One region of the Kitasatospora azatica KCTC 9699 genome, then DNA from elsewhere that is predicted to be linked to it. Evidence: riboswitches for the same ligand, from Rfam matches in the RefSeq annotation. Region 1 holds a riboswitch; each other region holds the start of a gene.
What was found. Region 1 has a riboswitch for cyclic di-AMP ahead of BR98_RS40120 (hypothetical protein). Riboswitches for the same ligand answer to the same signal wherever they lie in the genome.
Positions count from the first base shown of each region.

Region 2: it holds a riboswitch for cyclic di-AMP, as region 1 does, so the genes downstream of both, BR98_RS35700 (transglycosylase family protein) here and BR98_RS40120 (hypothetical protein) in region 1, are expected to answer to the same signal.
Region 3: it holds a riboswitch for cyclic di-AMP, as region 1 does, so the genes downstream of both, BR98_RS16180 (M23 family metallopeptidase) here and BR98_RS40120 (hypothetical protein) in region 1, are expected to answer to the same signal.

Region 1 covers NZ_JQMO01000002.1:1,446,558-1,449,798, reverse strand. The annotation lists gene BR98_RS06770 (class I SAM-dependent methyltransferase) at 1-178, shown strand, start outside; gene BR98_RS06765 (helix-turn-helix transcriptional regulator) at 321-1,088, shown strand; cyclic di-AMP (ydaO/yuaA leader) riboswitch at 1,239-1,426, shown strand; gene BR98_RS40120 (hypothetical protein) at 1,430-2,020, shown strand; gene BR98_RS06755 (glycoside hydrolase family 16 protein) at 2,146-2,685, shown strand; gene BR98_RS06750 (DUF11 domain-containing protein) at 2,714-3,160, opposite strand; gene BR98_RS06745 (hypothetical protein) at 3,216-3,241, opposite strand, start outside.
Region 2 covers NZ_JQMO01000003.1:5,689,715-5,692,955, reverse strand. The annotation lists gene BR98_RS35705 (hypothetical protein) at 93-1,004, shown strand; cyclic di-AMP (ydaO/yuaA leader) riboswitch at 1,549-1,711, shown strand; gene BR98_RS35700 (transglycosylase family protein) at 1,719-2,951, shown strand; gene BR98_RS35695 (permease) at 3,030-3,241, opposite strand, start outside.
Region 3 covers NZ_JQMO01000003.1:1,134,250-1,137,490, forward strand. The annotation lists gene BR98_RS16175 (hypothetical protein) at 1-455, shown strand, start outside; gene BR98_RS16180 (M23 family metallopeptidase) at 445-1,272, opposite strand; cyclic di-AMP (ydaO/yuaA leader) riboswitch at 1,284-1,449, opposite strand; gene BR98_RS16185 (YiaA/YiaB family inner membrane protein) at 1,616-1,903, shown strand; gene BR98_RS16190 (alpha/beta fold hydrolase) at 2,017-2,841, shown strand; gene BR98_RS16195 (TetR-like C-terminal domain-containing protein) at 2,841-3,241, shown strand, end outside.

The sequences.
Region 1 (3,241 bases):
GGTCTCCGCCTCGGTCGCCGTCTGCCTGCCCTCCGCACTGGCCCAGCACGGGCCGCAGGCGATGGGCAACCACGCCGGGGAGGAGGCGATGCGGCACCTGGCCGACGACGCCGGGCTGCACCACTGGAGGCTGGCCGCCGAGAGCCCGGTGAACCGGGTGTACGCCGCCAGCCGCTAGACCGCCGCCGCTGGGCCGCCTCCGGTGGCCCGCAGCCGCTGGACCACCGCCACTGGCCGCCCTTGTTGGGCCGGGCGGTATCGGGCCGGGTTTGTCGGGGCCCGGCTTGACCCGGTCTCCCCGGAGGGAGCACGCTTCTGGAGTGGCTCCGTCCGGGGAGGCCGGGTTGCGACGCATCTGCGCCGTGATCGACCTACTGCTCGACGCCGTCGACGAGGAGACCCTCCTCCCGGCGTTGCTGCCACTGCTGCTCCGCACGGTTCCCGGGGACAGCCTGACCTGGTCCACCCGCACTCCCGCCGGGCGCTTCCCGGTGCACACGCCGGTCGACCTGTTCAGCCCGGAGGCGGTGGCCGGCTTCTACCGTCACGCCCCCGCCGACCCGCTCTTCCGGCACACCGACATCAACGGCCCGGGCGTGCCGCTGCGCCGCTCCGACCTGCAGTCACTGACCGAGTACCACCGGCTCGGCACCTACAACGAGGTGCTGGGCGGGGTGCACGCGGACTACCAACTGGCGATGGCCTTCCCGGCCGGCTGGGCGCCGACCGGGCGGCGCACCGTCTGCCTGGTGGTGAACCGCAGCGGCAGCGACTTCGGGCAGCCGGACCTGGATTCGGCGGCCCTGCTGCGGGCCCGGCTCAGCCACGCGCTGGACCGGCTGGCCCCGCCGCCGCTGCCGCAGCGGGCCGCGCTGACGGCCCGTGAGTCGGCGGTACTCGACCTGCTCGCCCAGGGATTGACTGACCGTCAGATCGGGCACCGGCTGGAGGTCTCGGCCCGCACCGTGGACAAGCACCTGGAACACGCCTACGCGAAGCTCCAGGTGCACAGCCGGGTCGAGGCGGCGGCGCTGTGGCAGGGCCGACCGGTCGGCACGCTGTGGCAGGGTCGGCCGGTCGGCAGCTGAGAGCGCCTCCCGGGGGCGGATGACGACTGATTCCCCTGTGACCTCTGTGACATTGATGATGATCAGATCATCTGCCTACGCTCAAGCTGTCCGCCACCAGCAGCGGGCCCAACCGCCGGGACGCCGAATCCTGCCTGCCCGTCGGTCGGTACCACAGCACCGCTGACAGGCAGGAGCGGGGGACCCAAGGCAGTGATGCCACGACCCTGCTCCGCGTGCCCTCCGGGCAGGCCGGGCGAGGTAGCGGCTTGGGGTGAGGCCGTCCCTTTCCCATGACGGCCGGGCCATCTTGCGGTCCGAACCCGACAGCTAACCCCGAAGGCGTCGCAAGAGGACCCTAGATGATCTCTTCCGCCACGCCTGCCCGCCTCGGCGTCCTCGCCGGCGCACTCGGTCTGCTCGCCGTGCCCATGGTCGGCCAGGCCCACGCCTGGTCCTGGAACCCCTCCCCGACCGCCACGCCGACCGTCACCCAGGACCGGCTGACCCCCACCACCGCCGCCACCGGCGTCGCCACCAGCGCCGCGCTGACCGTGCACGCCACCTCCTGCTTCACCGTGAAGACGCTCGGCGTCGGCGTGCGTGACGCGGCCGGCAACAACCTCGACTTCCCGGGCTCGCGCAGCAACGCGCAGATCTGCCCGTCCGGTGTCTCGCTGACCACCGGCAGCCGCAGCTTCCCGGCAGGCACCTACAACATCTTCGGCTTCTACCAGGACCAGGCCGGTGCCTGGCACAACCTGGCCACCCAGAAGCTGACCGTCGGCAACGGGACCCCGGCTCCGGCCCCGGCGCCCGCGCCGGCCCCCGCTCCCGCGCCGGCCCCACGCCCACCCCGGCGCCGGCTCCCACGCCCACCCCGACGCCGACGCCCACGCCGACCCCGACCCCGTCCCCCACCACCGGCTCGCCGATCCCCGGCAAGTCGCTGACCTGGTCGGACGAGTTCAACGGCCCGCTGGACACCTCGCGCTGGAACACCTCCACCACCAGCTCGTTCAAGTACGGCAACCACAACCCCGACGACAACAAGCTGGACTGGCTCGACCCGTCCGACGTGTCGCTCGCGAACGGTGTCGCCACCTTCACCGCCCAGCCCAGCAGCCACACCCTGGAGAACGGCAAGCAGGCCTGGACCACCGGTCTGCTCACCACCGAGGGCACGCAGCAGGGCTTCAAGGTCAAGACCGGCGACTACGCCGAGACCCGGGTCCAGCTCCCCGGCGGCACCGGTGCCTGGCCCGCGCTGTGGACCTGGCAGAACGGTGGCAACGAGATCGACTCCTTCGAGTACCACCCGGACAACCCGAACCTGCTCGAGCTGACCAACCACGTCAACGGCGGCCAGAAGTACCTGACCGACGCCAACGCGGTCAAGCCCGGCCAGTGGGTCACCATCGGCACCTACTACGGCGCCAACTCGGTGGACTGGTACGTCAACGGCGTCAAGGTCTTCTCCGACAACACCGGTGTCGGCGCCAACTGGTCGGCCTACCTGATCCTCAACCTGTCGATCAGCGCGGGCCAGTACCACTCCGCCCCGACCAGCTCCACCCCGATCACCACCGCGGCCGACTACGTGCGGGTCTACCGCTGATCAGCCGGCCCGGCCTCAGCCCGACCCCCTAGTCAGACCCGGCGACCCGGATCACGAACGACCCCGTGTTGTTCGACCGATCCGGGTCGTCGTCGCTCCTGACCGTAACCCAACCGCCGTACAAGGTCCCTGACGCCCAGTCAGCCACCCGCACCGGCACCAGCGCAGTCGCACTGCGCAACTGCGGCAACCCCGCCGGAAACGCACACCGCACCACCCGGCCGGCCTCACTCGCCACACACCCCGCCGGAAAGTACGGCCCCACCGCCCGAGCCCCCACCGGCACCCGCACCGTCACCGTGAACGCCCCCGCCACCTCGGGCCCACCATTGGCGACGAAGGCATGCACGGTAGTACTGCCACCGGCGGCGACGGGATCGGGATCGAGCGGGACGACCTGCAGGTCGGCGCCGGACGGAGCCGGACCGGCCGCCGTCAGCGCGCCGACCGCGCAGAGCACGAGTACCGCGCTCACCCAGCTCCGCCTCATCGGTCCTGGCCTTTCGCCGCAGCTCTGGAGAGCTACGACGCTACGTCTCCTCCTCCGGCGGGGCGC
Region 2 (3,241 bases), on a different contig from region 1:
TTTGCCGCGATTGACCCGACTTGCCCCTGGCTGACCCCCGGAACGGCAGCCGGATGCGGAATGATCGCGCGCATGTCCTACGATTCTGCGCCATGAGCACTGCAGCCATCCCGGGCGCACCACTGCCCGTCCGCACGCCAGGCTCCCGGGCACGGGGGCGCCACCGTCGGCCCGAGCGGCCCGAGGTGCCGGCCGGCGCGCCGGCGCTCGTCCTCGCGGTCCCCGCCGAGGCGACCCCGGAGGCGGTCGCGGTGGTGAACGAGCTGCTCTCGGTGATCCGCGGCGAGCAGCCCGGCATCGAGGCCGCGGCGGGCTGGCTGCCCGGCCCGTCGGCCGCCGAAGCCGCCCAGGCCGCCGAGGGCGAGACCGGCGGGCAGCCGACCATCCCCACTGTCGAGTCGCTGCTGGGCGCGGCCGCCGAGGCCGGGCTGCCCGCGCCGGTGCTGGTCCCGCTGCTGTTCGGCCCGCACCCGTACCTGCCGCAGCTGCAGCAGCTGGCCGCCGACACCGGCGCGCTGCTGACCGACGTGCTCGGTCCGCACCCGCTGCTGGCCGAGGCGGTGCACGTGCGGCTCTCCGAGGCCGGCCTGGCCCGCGCCGACCGGGCCCGGCTGTTCGCCATCGCCACCTCGGCCGACGGCGTGGTGCTGACCACCGTCGGCGGCGAGGAGGCCGCCGCGGCGGCCGGGATCACCGGCGTGCTGCTCGCGGCCCGCCTGGCGGTGCCGGTGGTGGCGGCCGCGCTGGACGTGCCCGGCTCGGTGGCCGGCGCCGTCGAGCACCTGCGGGCCACCGGCTCGCAGCGCCCGGCACTGGCTCCGCTGGTGATCGGTCCGGAGGCGGCGGGCGACCTGCTGCTCGGCGCGAGCGAGCAGACCGGCTGCCCGAGCGCCGCGCCGCTGGGCGCCTACCCCACGGTCGGTCAGCTGGTCGCCTCGGCGTACCTGGCCGCGCTGCCCGCGCCCGTCGAGGAAGACCCGCAGGAGCCCGCCGAGCAGGCCTGAGACCTCTCGGTAGCCCTCGCACCAGTTCAAGGCCCCGTTGCCGCCCGCCAGGGCGGGAGCGGGGCCGTCGGCGTTTCCGGACAGGGGACACGCCGGCGGCCGACCGGAGCACCGGAGACGCCGGCGGCGGACCCGAGCACGGAAGACGGCGGGCAACCCGAGCTGACGGGACGCCAATGACCGGGCAAAACGGACATCTGAGGGCGAGTCGGCTTTGGTCTCGAAACGGTAACTGCGGGACCTCGGGCCCGGTCGCGGGCGGTCGGAACGGACCGCTGAGGCTGGGTCAGGAAAGGTCCGTCCGCCGACGAACCGTCACCCTGAAGGACCGGCAACTCCCCCACCGCCGAGCCCCCTTGGCCCAGCGGGCGCCGACACCCCCTCAGATACCCACCCCGGTCGATCTTGAAGGGCTGGTGAAGGCGATGTGACGCCGATCACAGCTGTTTGCGGATTCAACTTATCTCTGTCTAACGTGCTCCCCGTTCGTGGTCACACGGACCCAGTGGGCCGGACGCCGAGTCCTGCCACCGGCACCGCTGGCAGCGCGAAAACGCACCACGGCAGGAGCGGGGGAACCAGGTAAGCCGCCCCGGCACCGGTCCACGGACCGGCCGCCAGGGGCTAGGGGTGAAGCCGTGCTCAGCACGGCCGGGCAACTCCAGCCCGAATCCGACAGCTCACCTCGTAGGCGTAGGAGAGGAACGCGTCTTCATGCTGCCCACCACTGCCACGGACCGCCCGTCCCGCACCGCCAAGCGCGTCATCGCCGCGACCGGCCTGATCGGCCTGGGCCTGACCCTGCCGTGCGTCACCGCCACCACCGCCTCCGCCGCGCCGGTCTCGGTGTGGGACAAGGTCGCCGCCTGCGAGAGCAGCGGCAACTGGTCGATCAACACCGGCAACGGCTTCTACGGCGGCCTGCAGTTCACCTCCTCCACCTGGGCGGCCTACGGCGGCACCCAGTACGCCCCGCGCGCCGACCTGGCCACCAAGGACCAGCAGATCGCGACCGCCGAGAAGGTGCTCGCCGACCAGGGCCCCGGCGCCTGGCCGGTCTGCTCCATCCAGGCGGGCCTGACCCGCGGTGGCGCGGCCCCGACCGTGGACACCAGCGCCGCGGCGAAGAGCCAGCCCGCGCAGACCCCGCAGCCCGCGCAGACCCCGAAGGCCGCGCAGACCCCGAAGGCCGACCAGGGCAGCGCCCAGAGCCACTCCGGCCACCGCGGCGCCTCCCAGGACGCCACCGCGGCCGCACCGCAGCCGACCACCACCACGGTCAACGAGAGCTACACCGTGGCCTCCGGTGACTGGCTGTCCAAGATCGCCCAGAACCACAACGTGGACGGCGGCTGGCAGAAGCTCTACGAGCTCAACAAGTCGGTCCTGACCCAGGGTCCGAACCTGATCTACCCGGGTCAGCACCTCACCCTGGGCACCAAGACCGTGGTCACCCCGGCCCCGGCCACCCAGAGCAGCGACAAGTCCTCGGACAACGACGCCGCCAGCGCCCCGGCCACCCCGGCCGTGCGCACCACCAGCGCCCAGACCACCACCGCCACCACCGCCAGCGCGCAGACCGCCACCGGCGCCTTCGCCAAGGCGATCACCTTCGCCGAGTCCCAGGTCGGCCAGGCCTACATCTGGGGCGGCACCGGTAACGGCGGCTGGGACTGCTCCGGCCTGACCCAGGCCGCGATGGCCAAGGCCGGCGTCTCCATCCCGCGCGTCGCCGCCGACCAGGCCGCCGCCAGCACCCGGGTCTCGCTGAGCAACGTTCAGCCCGGCGACCTGCTCTTCTGGTCGAACAACGGCAGCGCCTCCGGCGTCTACCACGTCGCCCTGTACATCGGTAACGGCAAGTACGTCGAGGCCGCCAACCCGAGCGCGGGCGTGAAGTACGAGACCATCGCCAACTACACCCCGGACTTCGCCGGCCGGGTCTGACCCCGCCGCAGGACCGATTGAAGGCCGCTCCCCGTACCCGGGGAGCGGCCTTCGGCCGTGAGCTGACGGGGCCTGAGTTCAGCGTGGCGCGGGCCCGGGTGCGCGGCGTCGGCGGGTGTACCGGAGCAGCGCGCCGAAGACCGCCGCTCCGATCAGCGCCCCGAGCAGCGAGGCGCCGCGGAACCAGGGGGCGTTGACGTCCATGGTGCGCTGCCCCGCGTGCGCGCCGCTGCCGTTGCCGACCACCACGCCGAGCGTCCACAGGTTCGGTGAGGCGATCACCAGGGCGC
Region 3 (3,241 bases), on a different contig from region 1:
CCGAACTGGACCAGCCGGAGGGCGTCGAGGGCTGGACCGAGGGCGTGCTGCTCTCGATCGGGATGGCCACCGACGGCGCCCGGCTGCTGGTGGAGAACCGGCTGATGCAGCGCAGCTACCGCAACCTGGCCGGGCTGAACGCGCTCGGGCTGCCGATGCCGGCCGAACTGTCCGGGGACTTCCCGGCCTTCGAGGCGGCCGTGCAGGCCGAGGCGCTGCGGCTGCTCGGCGAGTGGACGGTTCCCGGACTGCCGGAGCTGCTGCTGACGGAGTACCAGGACCTCGCGCCGGAGCCGGGCGCGGCGGAGGTCGACCGGTACATCGTCCAGCGCGGGCTGGTGGAGCTGCCGGACATCGCCGACTGGCCGACCGACGAAGCCGCCGCCGAGGCGGGCGACGAAGCCGCCGGACAGGCCAACGAGGCCGCCGGAGCGGCGGGGGACGCTACGGAGTGACGCCCTGCGCCTGCAGCCAGGCCACCGGGTCGACCGGGGCCGCGCCGCCGGGGCGGACCTCCAGGTGCAGGCGCGGGCTGGTGCCGCTGCCGGTGGCGCCGACCTTGCCGAGCGCCGTGCCGGGGGCCACCTGGCCGGCGGTGACGGTGATCGAGGCGAGGTTGCAGTACCAGAGCTCGGTGCCGTCGGGCAGGGTCTGGATCACCCGGTAGCCGTAGCTGCCGGACCAGCCGGCCGAGCTCACGGTGCCGCCGGTGACGGCGACCACGGGGGTGCCGGCGGGGGCGGCGAAGTCCAGTCCGGTGTTCAACTGCGCCCAGGGGGAGCCTGGCGCGGTGAGGGTGTACTTGGCGACGGGGAGCCGGGCCTGCGCACCCTGCGGTGGGGCGGCCTCGACCGGGGGAGCCGGCTCGGTCGGGGCCTGCGGTGCCTGCGCCTCGGGGGCCTGGACCTGCGGGGCCTGCGCGGCGCGCTTGGCGGCGGCCTCCTGCGCGGCCTCCAGGCGGGCGGCCTCCTCGGCGGCGGTGCGTGGGTCGGCCTGCTGCTGGATCCGGGCGGCCAGCGCCAGACCCGGGTCCGCGGCGCTCGCCGCGGGGCTCTCGTCGGGTGCGATCACGGCGGTCGCCGGGGCGCTCGCCGGGGTGGCGGCCGCGGCAGCGGTGGCGGTCAGGCCGGTGGTGGCGCCGAGTGCGGCGGCCATCGCGGTGACGCCGAGTACCGGGGAACCGGAGCGCGACTGGCGGGGCAGCCGGTGGCGGGGAGTCTCCTCCGGCGCACCGGCGTGATCGAGCAGAGCCGGAGTATGCGTCAACGCCACGGGGGCGCGCTCCTTTCCTTCCCTCGCGCCTACCGGGTTAGCTGACGGGTTCGGAGAGGAAGGTCTCCTACGGACCGGCCCCTGATGGGAGACAGTCCGATTCACCCCAAGGAACGGTGGTTCCCCGGCTCCCTTGCCCGCATTTTTGACAGGTTCAGGATTAGGCGACGGCGCACGGTGCCGTTCGGGTACGGCGTTGCCGACCGCGCTGCGTTATCAAACGTTAATCCCAGGAGCCCCTGATTCCAAGCCATACCAGGGGGATTGGCACACCCTTACTTTGGGTGCCGAACTGAGTACGCGTACTCATGTGACGGGCACCGGAGTTGGCGATCCTTCAAGCATGACTTCCTCGGTTCAGCCGCGGACCACGTCCGCCTACTACGTCCAGGCGATCCTCTCCTTCGCCCTCGCCGCCGGTGGCCTTTCCATCGGCATCGCCTATCTGCCGGTCAGCGCCTGGATGCGGGCTTTCCTCGCGCTCGGCCTGCTCTACACCGTCACCTCCGCCTTCACCCTCGCCAAGGTGATCCGTGACCGGCAGGAGGTCGGCGAGATCGTCACCCGGGTCGACCAGGCCCGACTGGAGAAGCTGCTGGCCGAGCACGACCCGTTCCGGGTCGAGAGCTGACCCGGCGGTCCGGAGGCGGTGCCCAGGAGGGGTTGACGGCTATGGCTATTAGCCATAGCTTTGTGGGTGTCGGTAGCAGCCGGCACCCACCTCGTCAGGCCAGGAGGCCCGTCGTGAACGCCACCACCGCACCGCAGACCCGGTACCTGCAGCTCGCCGGCGGCACCCTCGCCTACGACGACACCGAAGGCGAAGGCACCCCCGTGGTGCTGCTGCCCGGGATGCTCGACTCCCGCGCCGTCTACCGGCACCTGCGCCCACTGCTCACCGCCGCCGGACACCGCGTGATCACCATGGACCTGCGCGGCTTCGGCGAGTCCTCGATCGCCTGGGACGACTACGGCCCGGCCGGCGCCGCCGCCGACGCCCTGGCCCTGCTGGACGAGCTGGGCATCGAGCGCGCCGTGCTGGTCGGCAGCTCCTACACCGGCGCCAGCGTGGTCAAGGCCGCCACCACCGCGCCGCAGAAGGTCGCCGGGATCGTGCTGGTCGACGCCTTCGTCGAGAACCTGCCGCAGAACGCGCTGATGCGCGGCCTGGTCCAGCTGACGGGCTCGGCGGTGCTCGCCTTCCCGAAGGTCTGGGGCTGGTACCTGAACAAGATGGCCTACCCCGGCGGCGTCACCCCCGAGATCGCCGCCTACAACGCCCGCCTGGAGGCCGCGCTGCGCACCCCCGGCCGCAAGCAGGCCACCCGGGGCTACGTCCGCGGCAACTCCTCGCCGATCGGCTGGACCGAGGGCGTCGAGTGCCCGGCGCTGGTGCTGATGGGCACCAAGGACCCCGACTTCCCGAAGCCGGAGGTGGTGGCCGACCGCCAGGTCAAGGCGCTGAACGGCCGCAAGGTGATGATCGACGGCGCCGGCCACTACCCGATGGCCCAGTTCCCGCAGGCCGTCGCCGACGCCCTGCTCCCCTTCCTCACCGAGGTGTCCTGATGCCCCGCGCCGGACTGACCCCCGATGCCGTGGTCGACCACGCCCTCGCGCTGATCGACGAGCAGGGCCCCGAGACCCTCACGCTGGCCGCCGTGGCCGCGCGGGCCGGGGTGGCGGCCCCCTCGCTCTACAAGCACGTACCCGGGGGCCTGGCCGGACTGCGCCGGCTGATCGCGGCCCGGGTGACCGGCGACCTGGCCGCCCGGCTGCGCGCGGCGATCGCCGGACTGCACGGCCAACCGGCCGTGGAGGCACTGCTGCGGGCCTACCACGGCTACGCCACCGAGTACCCGCGCCGCTACGCCGCCCTGCCGCAGGCCCCCTCGGCCGGCGACGAGCAGCTGATCGGCGCGGGCACCGCCCTGGTCGGGGCGATCTTCTCGGTGCTGGAGGGCTACGG